DNA from 3 places in the Lentzea sp. NPDC005914 genome. Region 2 is predicted to be linked to each of the others. Evidence: riboswitches for the same ligand, from Rfam matches in the RefSeq annotation. Region 2 holds a riboswitch; each other region holds the start of a gene.
The links. Region 2 has a riboswitch for cobalamin ahead of ABZ345_RS11365 (iron ABC transporter permease). Riboswitches for the same ligand answer to the same signal wherever they lie in the genome.
Positions count from the first base shown of each region.

Region 1 (7,321 bases), 210 kb from region 2:
GGTGTCGTCTCGTTCGGCCGAGGCTGTGCGCGGGCGGACGAACCGGGTGTCTACACCCGTCTGGCTCACTACCGGTCCGTGCTGGGCTTCTGATATCCAAGGTGCGGTGCGAACCACACCGTTTCCCGCCACTCTGCGCCGGCAGTGGGGCCTCGACCTGAGCCCCGGCCAGCTCTACGCCATCCTGCGTCTGCGTCAGGACGTCTTCGTAGTCGAGCAGAACTGCGTCTACGCCGACGTCGACGGCCACGACCTGGACCAGGGCACCCGGCACTTCTGGCTGGAAGCCGACGGATCACACGACCCGCTCGCGTACCTGCGCCTGGTCGAGGAGCCCGACGGCACGTTCCGCATCGGCCGCGTCGCCACGGCCCGCATGGCCCGTGGCCGCGGCTTCAGCCGGCGGTTGATGCAGGCCGCGCTGGTCGACGTGGGCACCACGCCGTGCGTGCTCGACGCGCAGACGTACGTGACGGACTTCTACGCGTCGTTCGGGTTCGTGGTGGAGGGTGCGGAGTTCATCGAGGACGGCATCCCGCACATGCGGATGGTGCGCACGCCCTGACGCGGCGCGCTCCACGCCAGCCGTGCGGCTTCTTTCCCGAGAGCGCGGCGTTCATCGAGGACGGCATGCGGATGGTCCGCACGCCTCGATGCCGCGCGCCGGCCTCACCGAGACCGAGGCTCCACACCCGCGGCCGCCGCGCACTCCCTGATCACCCGCACCGCGCGTTCGATCTCCGCCTCGGTCAGGTCGGCCCGCGCGGTCAGCCGCAGCCGGCTGATCTGGTCCGGCACCGACGGCGGCCGGAAGCACCCGACGACCACGCCGTTGGTCCGGCAGTTCTCGGCCCACTGGAACGCCTGCTCCGGCGACGGAGCCCGCACGCTCACCACGGCGGCCGTCGGCGTGCTCACCTGAAAACCGGCTTCCTTGAGCCGGTTCGACAGGTCGTGCGCCACGGCCAGCGCGCGCGAGGGACGGTCCGGCTCCTCGCGCAGGATCTTGATCGCCGCGAGGGCCGCCGCCGCGCTCGAAGGTGCGAGCCCGGTGTCGAAGATGAACGTGCGCGCGGTGTCGATCAGGTGCTTGATCACCCGGCTCGGCCCGAGCACCGCACCACCCTGCGCGCCCAGCGACTTGCTCAGCGTCAGAGTCGTGATGACGTCCGGCGCCTTGATGATGCCCGCCTCGGCGACCGCACCTCGTCCTCCGGGCCCGACGACACCGAGCCCGTGCGCGTCGTCGACCACGAGCGCGGCACCGGTGGCGCGGCAGGCCTCGTGCAGCTCGTTCAAAGGCGCGATGTCGCCGTCGACGGAGAACACCGAGTCCGTGACCACGATCGCGCGTCGCTTGCCGCGGGTCTCCAGAGCGTGCCGGACCTTGCCGACGTCGCAATGGTCCGCGACGACCACGTCCGCCTTGGACAGCCGCGTGCCGTCGATCAGCGACGCGTGGATGTGCTGGTCGGCGACGATCGCCGTGCCGGGGCCGGACAACGCCGTGACCGCGGCGAGGTTCGCCAGGTAGCCGCTGCTGAACACCAGCGCCGACTGCGAGCCGCAGAAGTTCGCGAGCTCGTACTCCAGTTCGGCGTGCAGTTCCGTCGACCCCGTGACCAGGCGTGACCCCGTGGAGCCCGCACCCCACTTCAACGTGGCGGCGGCCGCGGCACCGGCGACGCGCTTGTCCTTCGCGAGCCCGAGGTAGTCGTTGCTGGCGAGGTCGAGGTCCGTCGAGTCCGAGGTGCGCGGCCGGAGACGGCGGGTCAGACCCGCCTTGGCCCTCGCTTCAGAACGGACGTCGATCCAGTCGAACGTGGACTCACCACCACTGGAAATCGCCTCAGTTGTGCTCACGGTCACCGCCAGAGTCTCCCATCCGCCGACTAGCGTGCCGCTCGTGGACCTGTTCACCTTCACGCGCGCCGAACTCACCTCGCCGGTGCAGTTCTGCGACGGCCGCTGGGTGGTGTCGGGTTACGACGACGTGCGCGCGATCCTCGCCGATCCTGTCACCTACCTGCCCGACAACGCCCTGACCGCCGTCACGCCGGTCGCGCCGGCCGCGTTGCGCGCCCTGGTGAGGGCCCGTTTCTCGCTGCCGCCGACGCTCGCGAACAACGGTTCCGAGTCCCACGCCGGCCTGCGCAGACTCGTCGCGTCGTTCTTCACGCCGGTTCGGGTCGCCGCCGCGGAGCCTCGCATCCGTGAGCTCGTTTTGGAACGCCTGGGTGGCACGGATCTCGTGCACGACCTGGCCTGGGACACGCCCGCCATCGTGCTGATGGACCTCCTCGGCCTGGAGAACGTCGACATCCCGACGCTCAAGCGCTGGAGCACGGGTTCCCTGGAGTTCTTCTGGGGCAACATCTCCACCGAACGCCAGCTGGAGCTCGTCGACGACGTCGGCGACTTCCACCAGTGGCTGATCAAGCGTTACCACGCACGGGACGGCGAGCTCTTCGAAGCACTGGCCGACGCCGGTGTGTCCGCCGAGGACTCCGCCGGCCTCTGCTACTTCCTGCTGATCGCGGGCCAGGAGACGACGACTCAGTTGCTGTCCACGGCGTTGCGTCGTGCGCTGCAGGACCGCGCGTTGTGGGCACGTCTGGGCGTGCCGGGTGTCGCGGAGTCGTTCGTGGAGGACGTGCTGCGGACCGACACGCCCGTGGTGACCTGGCGGCGGCTGACTGCTCGTGAGGTCGTGCTGTCCGGTGTTCGCGTTCCTGCCGGTGCGGAGCTCGTGTTGTTGTTGAGCGGCAAGGAGAACGACCCCAGGCACCTCGCGTTCGGCTACGGCCGCCACTTCTGTCTCGGCGCCGGTCTGGCTCGGTTGGAGACCGCGGTGACGTTGCGGACCGTGGCGGAGCACGAGCCGTCGTTGCACCTGGTCGGTGAGGATCCGCAGTGGCTGAACCTGCTGTCGTTCCGCGCGCCGAAGTCGGTGGCCGTGAGTCGCTGACCTGAGGTTTGATGCTCGGGTGATGAATCGTCAGCTCTCGGGAACCCGCAAGAAGACGCTGCTGGAGAGGCTCGGCCCCGTGCCGGACGTCGACCCCGACCGGTACGGCGACGGCGGCCCGGTGGGCGCGCTGGAGGCGCGGGTCGCGCAGTTGCTGGGCACCGAGGCCGCGTTGTTCGTGCCGACCGGGACCATGGCGCAGCAGATCGCGCTGAAGTGCTGGGCCGACCGCACGCACAACCCGATCGTGGCGATGCATCCGCAGGCGCACCCGCTCAACCACGAGGACGACGCGCTGACCGTGCTGTCCGGTCTCCGTCCGATCAAGGTGCGCAACTCCGAGGTCGCGACCTGTCCTGAGCCGTTCGGGACGCTGCTGCTGGAGGTGCCGGACCGCGAAGCCGGGTTCATCCTGCCGACCTGGGACGAGCTGACCGAGACGGTGGACGCCGCCCGTGAACGGGACGCGGTCGTGCACCTCGACGGCGCGCGGCTGTGGGAGAGCACGTTCGGCCTGGGCAAGCCGCTGGCCGAGATCGCCGGCCTGTTCGACTCGGTCTACGTGTCGTTCTACAAGTCGCTGGAGGGAGTCTCCGGCGCGGCACTCGCGGGCAGCCAGGACTTCGTCGACCAGGCTCGGGTGTGGCGGCACCGCTACGGCGGCATGCTGTTCCAGCAGTGGCCAGCGGCGCTTTCGGCGTTGCACGGCCTCGACACCGTCCTGCCGAAGCTCGGCACGTACGTCGAGCACGCCAAGGTCGTGGCGGCGGCGATGGGCCTGCCGGAACCGCACACCCACCAGTTCGCGCTGCACCTGCCCGGCGATCCGAAGCACCTGACCGAGGTCAGCGGCAAGTTCCTCGGCAACTTCTGGCGGGACGGCACGCTCGCGAAGAACGAGGTCACGATCGCCGAGCCCGCGCTGGAGTGGACGGCGGACGAGGTCGAGGAGGCGTGGGCGCACTTCCAGAGCCTGCTCTGAGCGATGTCGCTCACCTGGCTGTTGGTCCCGCAGGTGCGAAATGCGACGATGCCGGGGCTGTGAGGGGAGTGCGAGGAAGCCGGTGCGAATCCGGCGCCGTCCCGCGACTGTGACCGGTCCTGGAGAGACCGGGAGTCAGGAACTCGACCCCCTCTTCGATCAACCGGCCACGGGCGTGGACACCCGAGGAAGGACTTCGCCGAGCATGTACCCCTTTTCGGCCGTCGTCGGACATGACGATCTCCGGCTCGCCCTGCTGCTGAACGCCGTGCACCCCGGCATCGGCGGCGTTCTCGTCCGCGGCGAGAAGGGGACCGCGAAGTCGACCATCGTGCGTGCCCTGGCCGCACTCCTCCCGGAGCTGGACGTCTCGCGGAACTGTCGCTTCGGGTGCGTTCCCGGCAGCACCGACTGCCCCGACGCGCCCCACGAAGGCAGCGAACGACGGCCAGCCAAGCTCGTCGAACTGCCGGTCGGCGCCACCGAGGACCGCCTGGTCGGCTCGCTCGACCTGGAGAAGGCCCTGACCGAGGGCGTGCGGGCGTTCCAGCCGGGTCTGCTCGCCACCGCGCACCGGGGCGTGCTCTACGTCGACGAGGTCAACCTGCTGCACGACCACCTCGTCGACCTGTTGCTCGACGCCGCCGCGATGGGCCGTGCGCACGTGGAACGCGAAGGCGTCTCGGTGTCGCACCCGTCCCAGTTCCTTCTGGTCGGCACGATGAACCCCGAGGAGGGCGAGCTCCGGCCTCAGCTGCTCGACCGGTTCGGGCTCACGGTCTCGGTCAAGGCGTCGCGGGACGTGGCCACCCGGTACGAGGTGATCAAGCGCCGGCTCGGCTACGAGAACGACCCCGGGTCGTTCACCTCCTTCTGGGCGCACCACGACGCCCAGCTCAAGCAGCAGATCATCGACGCGCGGGCCAAGCTGCCCCGTGTGTCCCTTCCGGACGGTGAGGTGCGCAGGATCGCCGCTGTCTGCGCGGCTTTCGAGGTCGACGGCATGCGCGCGGACCTCGTCGTCGCCCGCACCGCCACCGCCCACGCGGCCTGGCGGGGCGCCGACGAGGTCGAGGAGCAGGACGTCGAGGCCGCCGTGCGGCTCGCCCTGCCGCACCGGCGCCGGCGCGACCCGTTCGACGAGCCCGGCATCGAGGAGCAGCAGCTCGAGGACGCCATGCGCGAGGCAGCCGAGCACGCCGAGGAACCCGGCGACGGCCCCGACGACGACGGTCCCGGCGGCGGCGAGCTGCCCGAACCGCAGGAAGGCCCCCAGGGCAACGGGAACGCGCCCAACGACCGTCCGGCTCCGGAACCCGCTCCGGCGTTCAAGGCGAGGCTCCTGGAAGTCCCCGGCGTCGGAGAAGGCGCGCCGGGCAAGCGTTCCAGGGCCCGCGCCCGCACCGGCAGGATCGTCCGTTCGTCCAAAGTGGACGGCAGTGGCCTGCACCTCGTCGACACGCTCCTGAACGCCGCGCCGCACCAGCACGAACGCGGCCGCACCAGCCCCGGTCTCATCCTCGCCGCGTCAGACCTGCGCAAGGCGGTGCGAGAGGGCAAGGAGTCCAACCTCATCCTGTTCGTGGTCGACGCCTCGGGCTCGATGGCCGCACGCCAGCGCATGTCTGCGGTGAGCGGCGCGGTCGTCTCGCTGCTCCGCGACGCCTACCAGCGCCGCGACAAGGTCGGCGTGATCACGTTCCGCGGCAGCAGCGCCGAAGTCGCTTTGCCCCCAACGACTTCCGTGGACGCCGCCGCGACCCGTCTCAAGAAGATGCGCACCGGTGGCCGGACCCCGCTGGCCGACGGCATCCTCAAGACCCACAAGATCCTCGAGATCGAACGGCTCAGGGAACCGCAGAAGCGCCCGCTGGTGGTGCTGCTGACCGACGGCCGAGCCACGTCGTCCGGACTCGGCGGCGATCCGACCAAGGACGCGCTCAAAGCGGCCGGGCTGCTCGAACAGACCGCGGTGGTCGTCGTCGACTGCGAACAGGGCCACATCCGCCTGGGGCTCGCCCAGAAGATCGCCGAGGCCCTGAAGGGCGCCTGCGTCCGCCTCGACCAGCTCAGCGCCGACCACCTCGCCGGCGTAGTCCGCGCCGCGTAAGGAGAAACCCAAGTGCCACAGGGACAGCCCACCGAGGTGCCGAAGGACGGCCTGACGACGCGGCAGCGTCGCAACCGGCCGCTGCTCATGCTGCACACCGGTGAGATGAAGGGGAAGTCGACGTCGGCGTTCGGCATGGCGTTGCGCGGCTGGAACCAGGGCTGGGACATCGGCGTGTTCCAGTTCGTGAAGTCCGCCAAGTGGAAGGTCGGCGAGGAGTCCGCGTTCAAGGCGCTCGGCAGGCTGCACGACGAGACCGGCGAGGGCGGCGCCGTCGAGTGGCACAAGATGGGCGAGGGCTGGTCCTGGACCCGCAAGCAGGGCACCGAGGACGACCACGCCGCGGCCGCGAAGGAAGGCTGGGAGGAGATCGCCCGCCGCCTTCGTTCGGAACGGCACGGCTTCTACGTCCTCGACGAGTTCACCTACCCGCTGCACTGGGGCTGGATCGACGTGGACGAGGTGGTGGACGCGCTGGCCAACCGTCCCGGCCACCAGCACGTCGTGATCACCGGTCGGTACGCGCCCGAGAAGTTGATCGCCGCCGCCGACCTCGTGGTGGAGATGACCAAGGTCAAGCACCCGATGGACGCCGGGCAGAAGGGCCAGCGGGGGATCGAGTGGTGAACAGGCTGGTCGTCGCGGCCCCGGCCTCGGGCAGCGGCAAGACCACGGTCGCGACGGGCCTCATGGCCGCGCTGCGCCGCGCCGGGTCGCGGGTCGCGCCGTTCAAGGTCGGCCCCGACTACATCGACCCCGGCTACCACTCGCTGGCCACCAACCGGCCGGGCCGCAACCTCGACCCGGTCCTCGTCGGAGAACAGCGGATCCCGGGTCTGTTCGCGCACGGGTCCAAGGGCTGCGACATCGCGGTCGTCGAAGGCGTCATGGGCCTGTTCGACGGTCGCGTCGACACCGCGGGCGTCGGCTCGACCGCGCACGTCGCCAAGCTGATCAACGCCCCGGTGCTGTTCGTGGTGGACGCGCGAGGCCAAAGCCGGTCACTGGCGGCGCTGCTGCACGGCTTCCGCGGCTACGACCCGACGGTCCGGCTCGGCGGCGTGATCCTCAACCAGGTCGGTTCGGAACGCCACGAGCAGGTCCTCAGATCCGCGTGCGACGAGGTCGGTCTGGACGTGCTCGGCGTGTTGCCGAGAGATCCCCAGTTCTCTTTGCCCTCAAGGCATCTGGGCCTCGTCACGGCTGCGGAGCACGGCTCGGAGGCGGTGCGGGCCGTGGACGCGATCGCCGCCGCGGTCGC
Region 1 is NZ_JBEXVQ010000006.1:106,318-113,638, reverse strand. It holds gene ABZ345_RS10390 (serine protease) at 1-93, shown strand, start outside; gene ABZ345_RS10385 (GNAT family N-acetyltransferase) at 107-565, shown strand; gene ABZ345_RS10380 (8-amino-7-oxononanoate synthase) at 670-1,863, opposite strand; gene ABZ345_RS10375 (hypothetical protein) at 1,907-2,968, shown strand; gene ABZ345_RS10370 (beta-eliminating lyase-related protein) at 2,991-3,950, shown strand; cobalamin riboswitch at 3,980-4,116, shown strand; gene ABZ345_RS10365 (putative cobaltochelatase) at 4,156-6,060, shown strand; gene cobO (cob(I)yrinic acid a,c-diamide adenosyltransferase) at 6,073-6,687, shown strand; gene ABZ345_RS10355 (cobyrinate a,c-diamide synthase) at 6,681-7,321, shown strand, end outside.
Region 1: it holds a riboswitch for cobalamin, as region 2 does, so the genes downstream of both, ABZ345_RS10365 (putative cobaltochelatase) here and ABZ345_RS11365 (iron ABC transporter permease) in region 2, are expected to answer to the same signal.

Region 2 (7,321 bases):
TCGTGGCGCAGGTGCGCGGGCTCAAGGCGCACAAGGACGTCGTGGTCACCGGCAGCACCAGCGTGGTGCGGCAGCTGGCCGAAGCCGGTCTCGTCGACGAGTACCGCCTGATGGTGTTCCCAACCGTGCTCGGTACCGGGCAACGACTTTTCGCCGGCCGGATGTCCGATTTGCACCTGGTCTCGCTGGAACGCAAGGGAAGTGCCGCACTCCTGCGCTACCGCACCGCTCCTCGGTGACGCGAGGTGTAGGGGGTTCCCTCATGCTTCCGCCGGTCCGGAGCGCAAGGCTGAGCCGGGGCACGAAACTGCCCCGGCGGCGAACCGAACTTCAAGGACGGCAATGAGAACAGCAATCCGTGTGCTCTGCGCGGCGGGCATCCTCGCGGCGCTCACACCCGGCGGCATCGCGCACGCCGAACCGGCGGGCACGACCCCCGTCAACGCTCCGGCGGACGGCCCGTCGCTCTCGGCCGACGGCCGCTACGTGGCGTTCTGGTCCTCGGCGAGCGACCTCGTGGCGGGCGACACCAACCGCGTGTCCGACGTGTTCGTGCGCGACCGGCAGACCGGGGAGACCACCAGGGTCAGCGTCGACTCCGCGGGCGTTCAGGGCGACAACGTCAGCCGCAACCCGTCGATCTCGGCGGACGGCCGCTACGTCGCGTTCGAGTCGTTCGCGACGAACCTGGTGGCCGAGGACACCCTGGGCCACTGGGACGTCTTCGTGCACGACCGGCAGACCGGGGCGACCACGAGGATCAGCCGCGGCCGTTACGAGCGGGAGGCCGAGAGCGACAGCCTCAATCCGTCGATCTCCGCCGACGGCCGGTTCGTCGCGTTCGACTCGCTGGCGTCGAACCTGATCTACCGCGACTGGAACAACTACCGCGACGTCTTCGTCCACGACCGGACTGACGGGAGGATCACCAAGGCCAGCATGGAGACCAACGGCTTCGAGAGCAACGGGCCCAGCCAGAAGCCCTCGATCTCGGCCGACGGCCGTTACGTCGCCTTCGAGTCCAACGCGACGAACCTCGCGGTGTGGTCCGACAACAACCGCGTGTCCGACGTGTTCGTGCGCGACCAGGAGACCGGCCGCACCAACCGCGTCAGCGTCTCCAGCGCCAACCTCGAGGGCGACTCGGTGAGCTGGCAGCCGTCGATCTCGGCCGACGGGCGTTACGTCGTCTACACGTCCAACGCGTCGAACCTGGTGCCCGGCGACAGTTCTCCCGGCGGTGACGTCGACATCGACGTGTTCCGATTCGACCGGCAGACCAAGAAGACCACCCAGGTGAACCTCGGCCCGGACGGCACGAGCACCAGCGGCACGCCCGTGCACCGCCCGGTGATCTCGGCCGACGGCCGGTTCGTCGCGTTCCAGTCCGGCGAGTGGGACCTGGTCCCCGGCGACACCAACGGCAGCTGGGACGTCTTCCGGCGCGACATGGTGACCACGACCACGACCAGGGTCAGCGTCGCCTCCGCGGGGGAGGAGGCCAACAGCCAGAGCGGAACGCCCGCGATCTCGGCCGACGGACGCCACGTCGCGTTCACGAGCTACGCGACCAACCTCGGCGGAAGTCCCACACTGGTCGCCAACCTCTACGTGCGCGACCTCGGCGACTGAGCGGACGCCCACACCCCGGCCAGCGCCGCCCGGCCGGAGACCCCGGCCTTCGCGTAGATCCGTCCCAGGTGGACCTCGACGGTCCTGGGACTCAGGTGCAGTCGCAGGCCGATGTCCCGGTTGGTCAGACCGTCCGCGACGAGCGCGGCGATCTCCACCTCGCGGGCGGTCAGGTCGAAGCGGTTCGTCTCGGCGCGGCGGGGACGGCGTGCGTTCATGCGCCGTTCCTCCCGCGCCAACTGGGGCAGGAACAGCCGCGCGTCGCAGCGGGTGAACACCGTGCGGGCGGCCACGAAGTGCTCACGGGCCAACTCGATCTCGTCGCTGCCGCCGAACGCGGTGGCGGCGAGCAGGTGTGCCCGGCCCGCCTCCACGGCCACCCCGAGCCGGGTGAACGTGCCGGCGGCGGCGACCGCGAACGGTGCGGCCGCCGCCGGATCCGTTGGGAGAGTGGCGATCGCGCGGGCCAGCTCGGCCATCGCGGTGCGCAGCGGCACCCCGAGCGCTGTGGCCGCGTCCTCAGCGCGGTCCGCCCACCCGGTGGCGTCCCGGCCGATCGCGACCTCGGCCTCGGCGAGCAGCTGGTAGGTCAACGGTCGGGTGAGCGGGTCCACCGCGGGCAGTTCGGGTCCGCCACCGGTGCTCAGCAACACCTCGACGCAGCCGTGCGGATCGCCGTTGTGCACCAGCGCCTGGGCCAGCATCGCCTCGGCCTGACCGCTGCGCCACGTGTTCGAGGCGACGGAGTGGTCGTCGATGGCCACAGCCCGTTCGCCCAGGCGCACCGCCTCGGCCGGGTCCCCGCGCAACGCCGTGATCCAGCAGCCGAAGGTCAGCACCGTGACGCGGAGCTCGTCGCTGTCGGTCAGCTCGGCCGTCTCCATGCCGTCCTCGAAGCAGTTCGCCGCCTCCGCCAGCTCGCCGACGTAGGCGTGCACCATCCCGCGGATCGCGGTCAGCACTGCGATCGCGTGCGTCTGTCCACTCGCGCGGGCGAGCCGCAGACCTCGGCCGACATGCCTGCCCGCCGCCGTGAGCCGGTCGGCGGAGGCTTCGGCCCAGCCCAGCCAGAAGACCGCGTCGATGTCGCGGACCAGGTCGCCGTCCGGCAGCCCGTCGACGAGCGCCGCCGCCTCGTCCAGCCGGTCCGCCCGCAGGTCGACGAGGGTCGCGACCGACAGCGCCATGGCCAGCAGGGTGGGATCCCCTGCGTCCCGTGCGGCCGTGATCACCTCGGTGATTTCGTCACGGCCTGGTGCACGCTCCCGTTCGACGCTGCGGCCCGCGAGGAGCGCGACCTGCAGCACCGCCGCCGAATGAGCATCCGTGTCCGCGATCCGCCGCCACTCGCCGCGCAGCATCGCCGTGGCCTCGGTGTAGCGCCCGAGGAGCCGTTCCACGGTCGCGCAGGCCCGCACCGTCCGCGCCCGTGCGGCCGTCAGTTCGACCGGCAGGAGCCGCAGCACCTCGTGCATCGTCTCGCTGGCCTGCCGCAGATCTCCCGTGGCACCGAGTGCCTGGGCCAGCCGCCCGAGCAGGAGAAGTCGTTGCGGCGTGGCCGACTCCGCGTCGGGGAGCAACCTGATGGCCGCCCGCAGGAAGTGCGCCGCCGTCGCGGGCGTGGAGTGCATCGTCGCCTCGGCTGCCTCGCCGAGCACCGCGACGGCGTCGAGATCGCCTCGGGCGGCGGACCGCTCCACGTGCCGGGCGAACTCGGCGGGAGGCGCCCCACGGCGTCGCAACGCCGCCGCTGCCCTGCCGTGTGCCTGGAGCCGCCAGCCCGGACCCGCGTCCTGGTAGGCGACGCTGCGCACGAGCGGGTGGCGGTAGCGGAACCGGCCGGTGGCGACGTCCAGCCGCACCAGGTCGCGGTCGGCGAGCCGGTCGAGATCGGTGAGCACCGACTCCGGTGCCAGCGTCGCGGTTTCGGCGAGAGAGCCGGCGTCGAAGTCGTCCCCGACGACCGCGGCCGCATGGGCGACGACCCGTTCCCGCGGCGTCAACGCGGCCAGTTCGGCGGCGAGCACCGCGTGGACGGCGACCGGCAGGCCGTTCGCGTCGGCCCGTACCAGCGCCTCCAGGTAGAAAGGATTTCCCGCGCCCGCCCGGTGGATCTCCTCGCGCCGGGACCGGCCGAGCTCGGCGGGCAGGAGCAGGTCGGCGTCCGCCAGAGCCAGCGGCGCGAGCTCCAGCAGTTCGGCCACACCGTCGGCCGCGGCGCGCGACAACGCGTGCCACAGGCGGGACGAGGTCTGCCGGGATCTGCTCGCCAGCGCGAGGAGCAGCCGCCCCCGTGGTGGGTGCCGCAGCAGGAAGTCGAGCAGTTCCACCGAACCCTCGTCCGCCCAGTGCAGGTCGTCGAGCACGAGCACCAGCCCGCACGGTTCGACGAGCAACTCCAGCAGTGCGCGGACGGCCCTGTGCAACCGGTACCGCTCCGCGTCCACCAGGTCCGCCGGGCCGTCCGCGGGGATCGCGGGGAAGATCGTCGCGAGCAACCCGAGCCGTTCGGGACCGAGCACGGCGAGCCTGTCCGGTTCCAGCCGCGCGAGGTGGTCGTCGAGTGCGGTGACGAACACCCCGAACGGCACGTGCGACTCGAACTCCGCCGCGCGTGCGCCGCGGACCGTCCACCCCGTCGCGAGCGTCGTCAGTTCCGCCAGCAGCCTGCTCTTGCCGATTCCCGGTTCACCGGTGACCACGACGCACCGGGCGCCGTCCGCTGCCAGCAGTCTGCGCAGGACGGCGAGCTCTCGCGCCCGGCCGGGTAACTCAGCCATACCTGGGTGGACCTGCCTTCCGGTCGCCGGCCGGAACCTCGCTGCCGAGGCTCGGGTTAGCATGCGTGGGTCGTGCGTGGGGGAAGTCCGGTCGAAGTCCGGCGCTGACCCGCAACGGTAGGCCCTCCGGCGAGAGGGCGAGCCCGAATACCCGCACACGGCAGACCAAAGCAACTCTCCTGCCGTGGACTGCGGGAAGGGAACAAGTGATCGGGAAGATCAGCGCGCTCGTCGGCGTGCTCGCCGTCAGCGTTGTCGCGGGCGTTTCGCTCGGCCCCGTCAGCATCCCGTTCGGCCAGACCGCCGAACTGCTGCACGCCGCCATCACCGGCGGGGTGATCTCCGCCGCCGACGCCGGGCAGTACCACATCGTCTGGGACATCCGGCTGCCTCGCGTGCTGCTGGCCGCGGTCGTCGGCGCGGGCCTCGCCACCGTGGGCGTGGCGATGCAGGCGATGGTGCGCAACGCGCTCGCGGACCCGTACGTGCTCGGCATCTCGTCGGGCGCCAGCGTGGGTGCGATCGCGGTCGCCACGCTCGGGGTGCTGCCCTCGCTCGGCGTGTACGCGATGTCGGTCGGCGCGTTCACGACGGCGCTGGGTGCGAGCGTGCTCGTCTACCTCACCGCGCGCACGAACCGGGGCCTCGCGCCGCTCAAGCTGGTGCTGACCGGCACCGCGCTCGGCTACGGGTTCTCCGCGATCGCGATGCTCCTCGTCTTCCAGGCACCGCGGGGAGACGCCTCCCGCGCCGCGATGCTGTGGCTGCTCGGCAGTCTCGGTGGCGCGAGCTGGCAGTCGTTGCCGGTAGCGGCGTTCGTCACCGCGGGCGGCATCGTCCATCTGCTGACGAAGGCCCGGCCGCTCAACGCGCTCGCGATGGGCGACGAGACCGCGACCACGCTCGGGGTGCCGGTGCAACGCCTGCGCACGCACCTGTTCCTGGTCACCGCGGCCATGACCGGCGTGCTGGTGGCGGTCAGCGGCGCGGTCGGGTTCGTCGGGCTGATGTTGCCGCACCTCACGCGCATGGTCGTGGGAGCCGATCACCGCAAGGTGCTGCCGCTGGTGCCGCTCGCGGGTGCCAGCTTCCTGGTCTGGGTCGACGTCGCCGCGCGCATGCTGGCGGCGCCCGAAGAGCTTCCGCTGGGCGTGATCACGGCCGCGCTCGGCGTGCCCTGCTTCGTGTTCCTCATGCGCCGCAAGGCCTACGTCTTCGGGGGACGCTGATGCTGGTCGAGCTCGACGGCCTGACCGTCAAGGGCATCGTCGACGACATCAGTCTCCGCGCCGAGAACGAGGTCGCCGGCATCATCGGCCCCAACGGCAGCGGCAAGTCGACGACGCTGCGCTGCGTGTACCGGGCGTTGAAGCCCACCTCCGGTGCCGTGCTCGTCGACGGCGAGAACGTCCACAAGCGACAGAACCTCGCCGTGGACCTCGCCGCGCTCACCCAGGAGTCGCAGGTCGAGTTCGACTTCACGGTCGCCGAGGTCGTGGAGATGGGCAGGCTGCCGCACGAGCGCGATCCCGCGAAGGACGCGCGGGTCTGCGCCGAGGCACTGGCCACAGTGGACGCGGCTCATCTCGCGGCCAGGAGCTTCCTGACCCTGTCCGGTGGCGAGCGGCAGCGCGTGCTCATCGCTCGCGCGCTCGCTCAGGAACCGAACGTGCTCGTGCTCGACGAGCCGACGAACCACCTCGACATCCGCCACCAGCTCGACGTGCTGCGGCTGGCCCGCACGCTGGGCAGGACCGTTCTGACCGTGCTGCACGACCTCAACCTCGCCGCGTCCTACTGCGACCGGCTGTACGTGCTCGACGAGGGACGGCTCGTGGCGGGCGGCACCCCGCACGACGTGCTCACGCCGGAGCTGATCGCCAAGGTCTTCCACGTCACCGCGCACGTGGTTCCCCATCCCACCACGGGAGTGCCCCAGCTCCTGTTCGACCAGGAGGTCACCCCTTGAGAATCGCACTCGCCACGGCAGCGCTGCTGCTCGTCTCCGGCTGCGGTGCCACGGTCGCGCAGGACACCTCCGCGTCCGACCCGGTGACGGTGAAGAACTGCGGCCAGTACGTCACCTACGACAAGGTGCCGTCCAAAGTGGTCACCAACGACACCGGCATCACCGAGCTGATGTTCGCGCTGGGCCTCAGGGACCGGATGGCCGGGTACGTGGTCGACGGCATCGACACCGTCGACGTCCGCACGTCACCGTGGAAGACGGACTTCGAGAGCGCGAAGCACCTGTCCGACAAGATCTCCAAGGAGGTCGTGCAGGGCGCGAACGCCGATCTCGTCCTCGCCGGCTGGAACTACGGCTTCAGCGAGAGCACCGGCTTCACCCCGGACGCGTTGAAGCAGATCGGAATCCCGACGTACCAGCTGACCGAGGCGTGCCGCAACGGCACCGGCAAGCAGCGCGGCATCATGCCCGCGCTCGACGCGTTGTACACGGACCTGCGCAACCTCGGGAAGATCTTCCGGGTCGAGGCGAAGGCCGAGGAGCTCATCAGGTCCTACGAGGCTCAGATCGAGAACGCGGGCAAGCTGATGGCCGGCAGGCCGCGGCCCAACGTGTTCCTCTACGACAGCGGCCAGGACCAGCCGTTCACGTCCGGGAAGAACGCGGCGCCGCAGGACGTGATCTCCAAGGCCGGCGGCGACAACATCTTCGCCGACCTCGACGACAGCTGGGCCACGGTGAACTGGGAGACGGTCGTGCAGCGCGACCCGGACGTCGTGCTGATCGTGGACTACGCGGACGGGCAGGCGAACACGCCCGCGCAGAAGCAGGCGTTCCTGGAGGGCTTCGCGGGCCTCGCGAACTCGCCCGCGATCAGGAACAAGCGGTTCTTCGCGCTTCCATACGCCGCACTGGTGGAGTCGCCGCGCAACCCGGCGTC
Region 2 is NZ_JBEXVQ010000006.1:313,049-320,369, reverse strand. It holds gene ABZ345_RS11380 (dihydrofolate reductase family protein) at 1-239, shown strand, start outside; gene ABZ345_RS11375 (hypothetical protein) at 343-1,632, shown strand; gene ABZ345_RS11370 (LuxR family transcriptional regulator) at 1,608-4,412, opposite strand; cobalamin riboswitch at 4,463-4,586, shown strand; gene ABZ345_RS11365 (iron ABC transporter permease) at 4,619-5,641, shown strand; gene ABZ345_RS11360 (ABC transporter ATP-binding protein) at 5,641-6,381, shown strand; gene ABZ345_RS11355 (ABC transporter substrate-binding protein) at 6,378-7,321, shown strand, end outside.

Region 3 (7,321 bases), on a different contig from region 2:
CCAACGTCGCGTGCGCGCGCCGCTTGGCCTGCGTGCCTTCGCCCGGGTCGTTGACGAGGAACGGGTACACCAGCGGCAGATCGCCGAGCGCCGCGTCCGTGCCGCACGACGCCGACATGCCGACGGTCTTGCCGGGCAACCACTCCAGGTTGCCGTGCTTGCCGACGTGCACCACCGCGTCCGCGCCGAACGACGACTCGATCCACCGGTATGCCGCGAGATAGTGGTGCGACGGCGGCAGGTCCGGGTCGTGGTAGATCGCGATGGGGTTCTCGCCGAACCCGCGCGGCGGCTGCACGATCACGACGACGTTGCCCGACTCCAGCGCCGCCAGCACGATCTCGCCGTCCTTGGACTTCGAGTGGTCGACGAACAACGAGCCGGGCGCCTCGCCCCAGTGCTCCTGCATCGACTCGCGGAAGTCGTCCGGCAGCGTCTCGTAGAACTCGCGGTAGTCCGCCGCGGCGATGCGCACGGGGTTGCTCTCGAACTGCTCCTGCGTCAGCCAGTCCGCGTCCTGGCCGCCGGCCGCGATCAACGCGTGGATCAACGCGTCGCCGTCCTGCTCCTGCACGCCCGGCAGCTCGTCGCCGATGTCGTAGCCGTGGTCTTCCATGGCTTTGAGCAGCCGGACCGTGGACGCGGGGGTGTCGAGGCCGACCGCGTTGCCGATCCTCGAGTGTTTGGTCGGGTAGGCCGACAGCATCACCGCGATCTTGCGGTCCTTGGTGGGGATGTGGCGCAGCTTCCCGTGCCGGACCGCGATTCCGGCGACCCGCAGCGCGCGTTCGGGATCCGCCACGTAGACGGTGAGCCCGTCCTCGTCGATCTCCTTGAACGAGAACGGAACCGTGATGATCCGCCCGTCGAACTCGGGGATCGCCACCTGCGTCGCGGTGTCCAACGGGGACAGTCCGTCGTCGTTCTCGTCCCACGACTCACGGCTCGACGTCAGGCACAACCCCTGCAGGATCGGCACGTCCAGCGCCGCCAGGGCCCCGACGTCCCACGCGTCGTCGTCCCCACCAGCGGACGCCTTCGCGGGGTTCGTGCCACCCGCTGCCAGCACCGTGACGATCAGCGCGTCGGCCTTCCCGAGCGTCTCCAGCAGCTCAGGTTCCGCCGTGCGCAACGACGAGCAGTAGACCGGCAGCGGTTTCCCGCCCTTGGCCTCGATCGCGTCGCACAACGCGTGCACGAACGCCGTGTTCCCCGCGACGTGATGCGCCCGGTAGTAGAGCACCGCGACGGTCGGGCCTTGTGCGCTGCCTTCCCGCTCCAGCACACCCCAGGTGGGCGTGGCTGCGGGCGGCGCGAACCCGTGCCCGGTCAGCAGAATCGTGTCTTCGAGGAACTTGTGCAGCTCGGCGAGATTCGCGGGCCCACCGTGCGCGAGGTAGAGGTGCGCCTCGGCACACACCCCGCCGGGCACCGTCGACAGCTCCATCAGCGCGGCGTCCGGTTGCTGCTCACCGCCCAGCACCACCACGGGCAACCCGCTGGCCAGCAGCCAGTCGAGCCCTTCCTCCCACATCCGGCGCCCACCCAGAATGCGCACCACCACGAGGCTGACCCCGTCGATCAACGCGGGCAGGTCGTCGGCCGTGAGCCGCGCGGGGTTGCCGAGGCGGTACTCGGCTCCACTCGCCCGAGCCGACAGCAGGTCGGTGTCAGAGGTCGACAGCAGCAGGATCACGCAGGCTCCATCCCTCGTGGGGTCCTCGCCCCAGGTTGCGGGTGACAGGCGAAGCGGAGTTCCTGACTCCCAGCGTCCGCTGGTCACAGTGGCGGGACCGCGCCGGACTCACACCGGCTTCCTCCTGCGCTTCGTCGTTCGGGCTCACCCTAACCGGCGGGTTACAGTCCGACCTATGCGTAGTCACCCGGATGCCTGCCCCGGCGCCGTCGAGCTGCACGCCGCGGCCGACGGCGGCCTCGCGCGCATCCGGGTTCCGGGCGGCACGCTTTCGGCAGCGCAGTGGGACGTGATCCGGGTTGCTTCGATGGATCTCGGCGACGGCACGCTGGAACTCACTTCGCGCGCGAACCTCCAGATCAGAGGCCTCGCGGACGGCGTCGAACTAGGTGCGCGCCTACGTGCGGCGGGCCTGCTGCCCTCGGACACCCACGAACGCATCCGCAACATCATCGCCGCGCCCCTGGAGGACAACCAGCCGCTGGTAGACGCCCTGGACGCCGCCCTGTGCGCGGACCAGGAACTGGCTGGTCTGCCAGGCCGTTTCCTGGTGACGGTCGGAGCGCCGGTCAGCGGCCTCGGGGGCGACTTCGGGCTGGTAGCAGGCACGGCCGGCACTTCTGCCCCGACCGCCCTCCTGCTCGCCGGCCGCGACACCGGCATCCGCGTCGACGACCCCGTTGACGCGCTCCTGACCGCCGCACGCCTGTTCCAGCAGCTGCGCGGCCCCGCCTGGCGCCTGTCCGAAGTGGACGACGGTGTGCGAAAGATCACCGAGCACTTCGGCACCGCCGACGCCCCGCGCATCACCCCGGCTGTGACGCCTGTCGCACCTTCGCCGACCACCCCTGGCGTGCCGCTGGGTCGCCTCGACGCGCACCTGCTCCCCGGCGTTCCGGTCCGGCTGACCCCGTGGCGTGGCTTGGTCGTGCCCGCTGGCACCGACACGACGGGCCTGATCACCGACCCAGCGTCCCCCTGGCACGGCGTGAGCGCTTGTGCCGGCCGCCCCGGTTGCGCCAAGTCGTTGTCCGACGTCCGTGCCGATGCGCGCGCTTGGGTTGAGGCGTCACACGACACAAACGCTTCACACCACACACACGCGCCCGGCCGGGTACCCCCAGTTTCAATTCTAGGCAGCGGGTCTGACAGTCCCGGCAGGTCCGACAGTCGCGGCACGTCCGAACGTCCCGGCACGTCCGACAGTCACGGCACGTCCGACAGTCGCGGCAGGTCCGAACGTCCCGGCAGGTCAGACACTCCCGGCGCGGTTCACTGGTCGGGCTGTGGGCGCCGATGCGGCCGCCCGGCGGGCGATGTGATCGAGTTCGTCGCGACCGGCGACGGCTACGAGGAGATCAGGTGACGGAGTACATCAAGGACGGCGCGGAGATCTACCGCCGGTCCTTCGCCACTATTCGCGCGGAATCGGACCTCACCAGGTTCCCCGAGGACGTCGCGAAAGTCGTCGTCCGCATGATCCACGCGTGCGGCATGACCGATCTCCCGAACGACGTCGCCTTCTCCCCCAACGTCGTCCGCGACGCCCGCGAAGCACTGCGCAGTGGTGCCCCGATCCTGTGCGACGCCAACATGGTCGCGTCCGGCGTCACCCGCCGCCGTCTGCCCAAGGACAACGAAGTCCTGTGCTACCTCCAGGACCCGCGCACCCCGGACCTCGCCAAGACCATCGGCAACACCCGCAGCGCAGCCGCCTTGGAACTCCTCCAAGACCGCTTCGAAGGTGCCGTCATCGCCGTCGGCAACGCCCCCACGGCGCTGTTCCACCTGATCGACCTGATCGCCAAGGGCGCCCCGCGACCGGCCGCCGTCCTGGGCATCCCGGTGGGCTTCATCGGCGCGGCGGAGTCCAAGGAAGCTTTGGCCGCAACGGACCTGGAGCACCTCGTGGTGCACGGCCGGCGCGGCGGCAGCGCCATGACGGCGGCGGCCATCAACGCGATCGCGAGCGAGGAAGAATGACGGGCAAGCTCTACGGCGTCGGACTGGGTCCTGGCGACCCGGAACTCGTGACGGTCAAGGCCGCACGACTCATCGGAGAAGCCGACGTGGTCGCCTTCCACAGCGCCCGCCACGGCCGCAGCGTCGCGAAAACCATTGCGGAGCCCTACTTTCGCGAAGGCCAGATCCTCGAACAGCTCATCTACCCGGTGACGACCGAGGACACGGACGACTACCAGGGCGAGATCGACCAGTTCTACGAGGAGGCGGCCGCACGACTCGCCGCGCACCTCGACGCAGGCCGCGACGTGGTCGTCCTCGCCGCGGGCGACCCGTTCTTCTACGGCTCCTACATGCACATGCACAAACGCCTGGCCGACCGCTACGAATGGGAAGTCGTCCCGGGCGTGACGTCAGTCAGCGGCGCCAGTGCCGTCCTCGGCACCCCGCTGGTGGAACGCGACGAGGTCCTCACGATCCTCCCCGGCACCCTCCCCTCGGCCGAGCTCGCCGCCCGGCTCGCCGACACCGACTCGGCCGCGATTCTCAAGCTGGGCCGCACCTTCGGCAACGTCAAGCAGGCCCTGCACGACGCCGGCCGCCTCGACAACGCCTGGTACGTCGAGCGAGCCACCACAGGTCGTCAGAAAACCTCGCCCCTGGCCGAGGTCGACCCCGACTCGGTCCCGTACTTCTCCCTGGCCCTGCTCCCCAGCCACTCCAAGCCCGCACGCGCCAAGGGCGAAGTCGTCGTCATCGGCCTCGGCCCCGGCAAGAGCGGCTGGCTCACCCCGGAAGCGCGCCAGGAGATCGAAGCCGCGGACGACCTCGTCGGCTACACCACCTACCTCGGCCGCGTCCCGGACCGGCCCGGCCAGACCAAGCACGCCTCGCACAACCAGGTCGAGTCGGAACGAGCGGCGTTCGCCCTCGACCTGGCGCGCAAGGGCAAGCGGGTGGCCGTCATCTCCTCCGGCGACCCCGGCGTGTTCGCCATGGCCACCGCAGTGCTGGAAGTGGCCGCGGAAACCCAGGACGTGCCGGTCAAGGTCATCCCTGGCGTCACCGCGGCGAACGCCGTGGCGGCCAAGGCAGGTGCCCCGCTCGGCCACGACTACGCGGTGATCTCGTTGAGCGACAGGCTCAAGCCGTGGGACGTCATCGAAGAACGCCTGACCGCCACCGCCAAGGCAGACCTCGTGATCGCCATCTACAACCCGGCGTCCAAGGCCCGCACCCACCAGGTCCAGGAGATGCGCGACCTGCTCCTCAAGCATCGCGCGCCGGAAACCCCGGTGGTCGTCGGCCGGGATGTCGGCGGCCCCGAGGAAGAGATCCGCATCGGAACGCTCGGCGCGCTCGACCCGGACACGATCGACATGCGCTGCCTGCTGATCATCGGCTCGTCGCAGACCATCGTGACGGACGCGGGCGTGGTCTTCACGCCCCGGCGGTATCCAACCAGCTGACCGCCTCGTCGACGGTCGCCACCGTCGAAGCGGGCGGTAGCGGCGGTCGACGTACGATCACCACCGGAATCCCGAGCTGCTGTGCTGCTTCGAGCTTCGCCGACGTCATCGACCCACCGCTGTCCTTGGTGACCAGCACGTCGATCGACCGCGACCGCATCAGCGAGAGCTCACCGTCCACAGTGAACGGACCGCGCGACAGCAGCACCTCGATCCGGTGCGGCATGGGCGGTTCCGGCGGCTCGACCATCCGGGCGAGAAACCACTGCGGACACGAGGCGAACTCCGCGAGATCCTGGCGCCCGGTGGTCAGAAACACCCGTGAGCCAGGCAGATCCCGCGCCGCATCGGCAACGCTGTCGACCCACCGCCAGCCCTCGACAGCCGCGAACCCAGGCCGCCGCAGAATCAGAAACGGCACCCCGACCTGCGTGCAGGCTTCGAAAGCATTGGCCGTGATCTGCCGCGCGAACGGATGCGTGGCATCGACAACAGCGTGAATGTCGTTGTCCTGCAACCACGAAGCCAGCCCGGCGACCCCGCCGAACCCGCCGACCCGGACCTCACCGACCGGAAGCCGGGGCGAACTCACCCTCCCCGCCAGCGAAGAGATCGCGGGAACGCGGGCAGCCAGCTCGCGCGCTTCCCCCGTCCCTCCCAGAATCAGGATCATCGAACGCGCGTGGCCGAGTACAGGTGGCTGTCCGGGAACTGCGTGGCCCCCAGCGTCCGTCCCACGATGATCACCGCGGTCCGCTTGATCCCGGCCGCCTCGACCTGGGCGGCGATGTCGTCCAACGTCCCGCGCAACACGACCTCGTCCGCACGGGACGCATAGGCCACCACCGCGACAGGACAGTCCAGCCCGTAGTTCGGCACCAACTCCGCGACCACGTCGGAAATTCGCTGCACAGCCAGGTGCAGCACCAGAGTCGCGTGACTGCGACCCAGCGTGTCCAGGTCCTCACCGTCAGGCATCGGGGTGGCCCGCTGCGACGTACGGGTCAGGATCACCGTCTGTCCCACGCCGGGCACAGTCAGTTCCCGCTGCAACGACGCCGCCGCGGCCGCGAACGCCGGCACCCCCGGCGTCACGGAGTACTCGATCCCCAACGCGTCCAGCCGGCGCATCTGCTCGGCCATGGCGCTGAACACCGCCGGATCCCCGGAATGCAACCGGGCCACGTCCAAACCGGCCTCGGAAGCCGCGGCCAGCTCGGCCACGATCTCGTCCAGCGTCAGCGAGGCGGTGTCGACCTTCCGCGCCCCGGCAGGACAGAAGTCCAGCAGCTCGACCGGGACCAACGCCCCGGCGTACAGGCACACCGGCGAGGACTCGATGAGCGAACGCCCCCGCACGGTGATCAGATCATCGGCCCCGGGACCAGCGCCGATGAAGTGCACCGTCACTTGACCACGCTCCAGGTCGTCACCGGCATGTGCGGCCGCCACGCGGTGAACTTCCCCACCGACGACCCCCGGTTCACCGCGATCCGCACCAGGTCACCGCCGAGCCGGGCGTACCACTGCGCCACCACGGCCTCGGACTCCAGCGTCACGGCGTTCACCACCAGCCGCCCACCGGCGCCCAGTGCGTCCCAGCAGGTCTGCATGACACCGGGAACCGTCAGCCCGCCACCGATGAAGATCGCGTCGGGCTTCTCCAGCCCCTCCAGCACGACAGGGGCCCGTCCAATGTGGACCTCGACCCCCGGCACACCCAACGACGCAGCGTTACGCACGATTCGCTCTGCGCGCACGGCATCCTGCTCCACCGCGATCGCCCGGCACGTCGGATGCGTCCGCGCCCACTCGATCGCGATCGAGCCCGAGCCAGCCCCGACATCCCACAGCAGCTGCCCCGGCAGCGGCGCCAACGTCGACAGCGAAATAGCCCGCACCTCACGTTTGGTCAACTGGCCGTCAGTCTCGTACGCGTCGTCCGGCAGCCCGGGCACCCGCGAATAGGCGCTCCCGGCGTACTCGGCAGCGATGACGCACAACGGATCCGCACTTTCCCCGGACCACTGGTAGACCCGCTCGGCAGGCCCACCCAACTGCTCCAGCACTGTAATCGGCCCAGCCAGTTCCGCAACGGTTGCAGGATCACCACCGAGTACCAATATGCGGCGCCCCGGGATCAGCGCAGGCCGCAGCAGGTCAGGCGACCGCCCCACCAGCGACACGACCTCGA
Region 3 is NZ_JBEXVQ010000040.1:38,167-45,487, reverse strand. It holds gene cobN (cobaltochelatase subunit CobN) at 1-1,696, opposite strand, end outside; cobalamin riboswitch at 1,731-1,863, opposite strand; gene ABZ345_RS39040 (hypothetical protein) at 1,872-3,062, shown strand; gene ABZ345_RS39035 (precorrin-8X methylmutase) at 3,059-3,679, shown strand; gene ABZ345_RS39030 (precorrin-2 C(20)-methyltransferase) at 3,676-5,127, shown strand; gene ABZ345_RS39025 (cobalt-precorrin-6A reductase) at 5,099-5,800, opposite strand; gene cobM (precorrin-4 C(11)-methyltransferase) at 5,797-6,537, opposite strand; gene cbiE (precorrin-6y C5,15-methyltransferase (decarboxylating) subunit CbiE) at 6,534-7,321, opposite strand, start outside.
Region 3: it holds a riboswitch for cobalamin, as region 2 does, so the genes downstream of both, cobN (cobaltochelatase subunit CobN) here and ABZ345_RS11365 (iron ABC transporter permease) in region 2, are expected to answer to the same signal.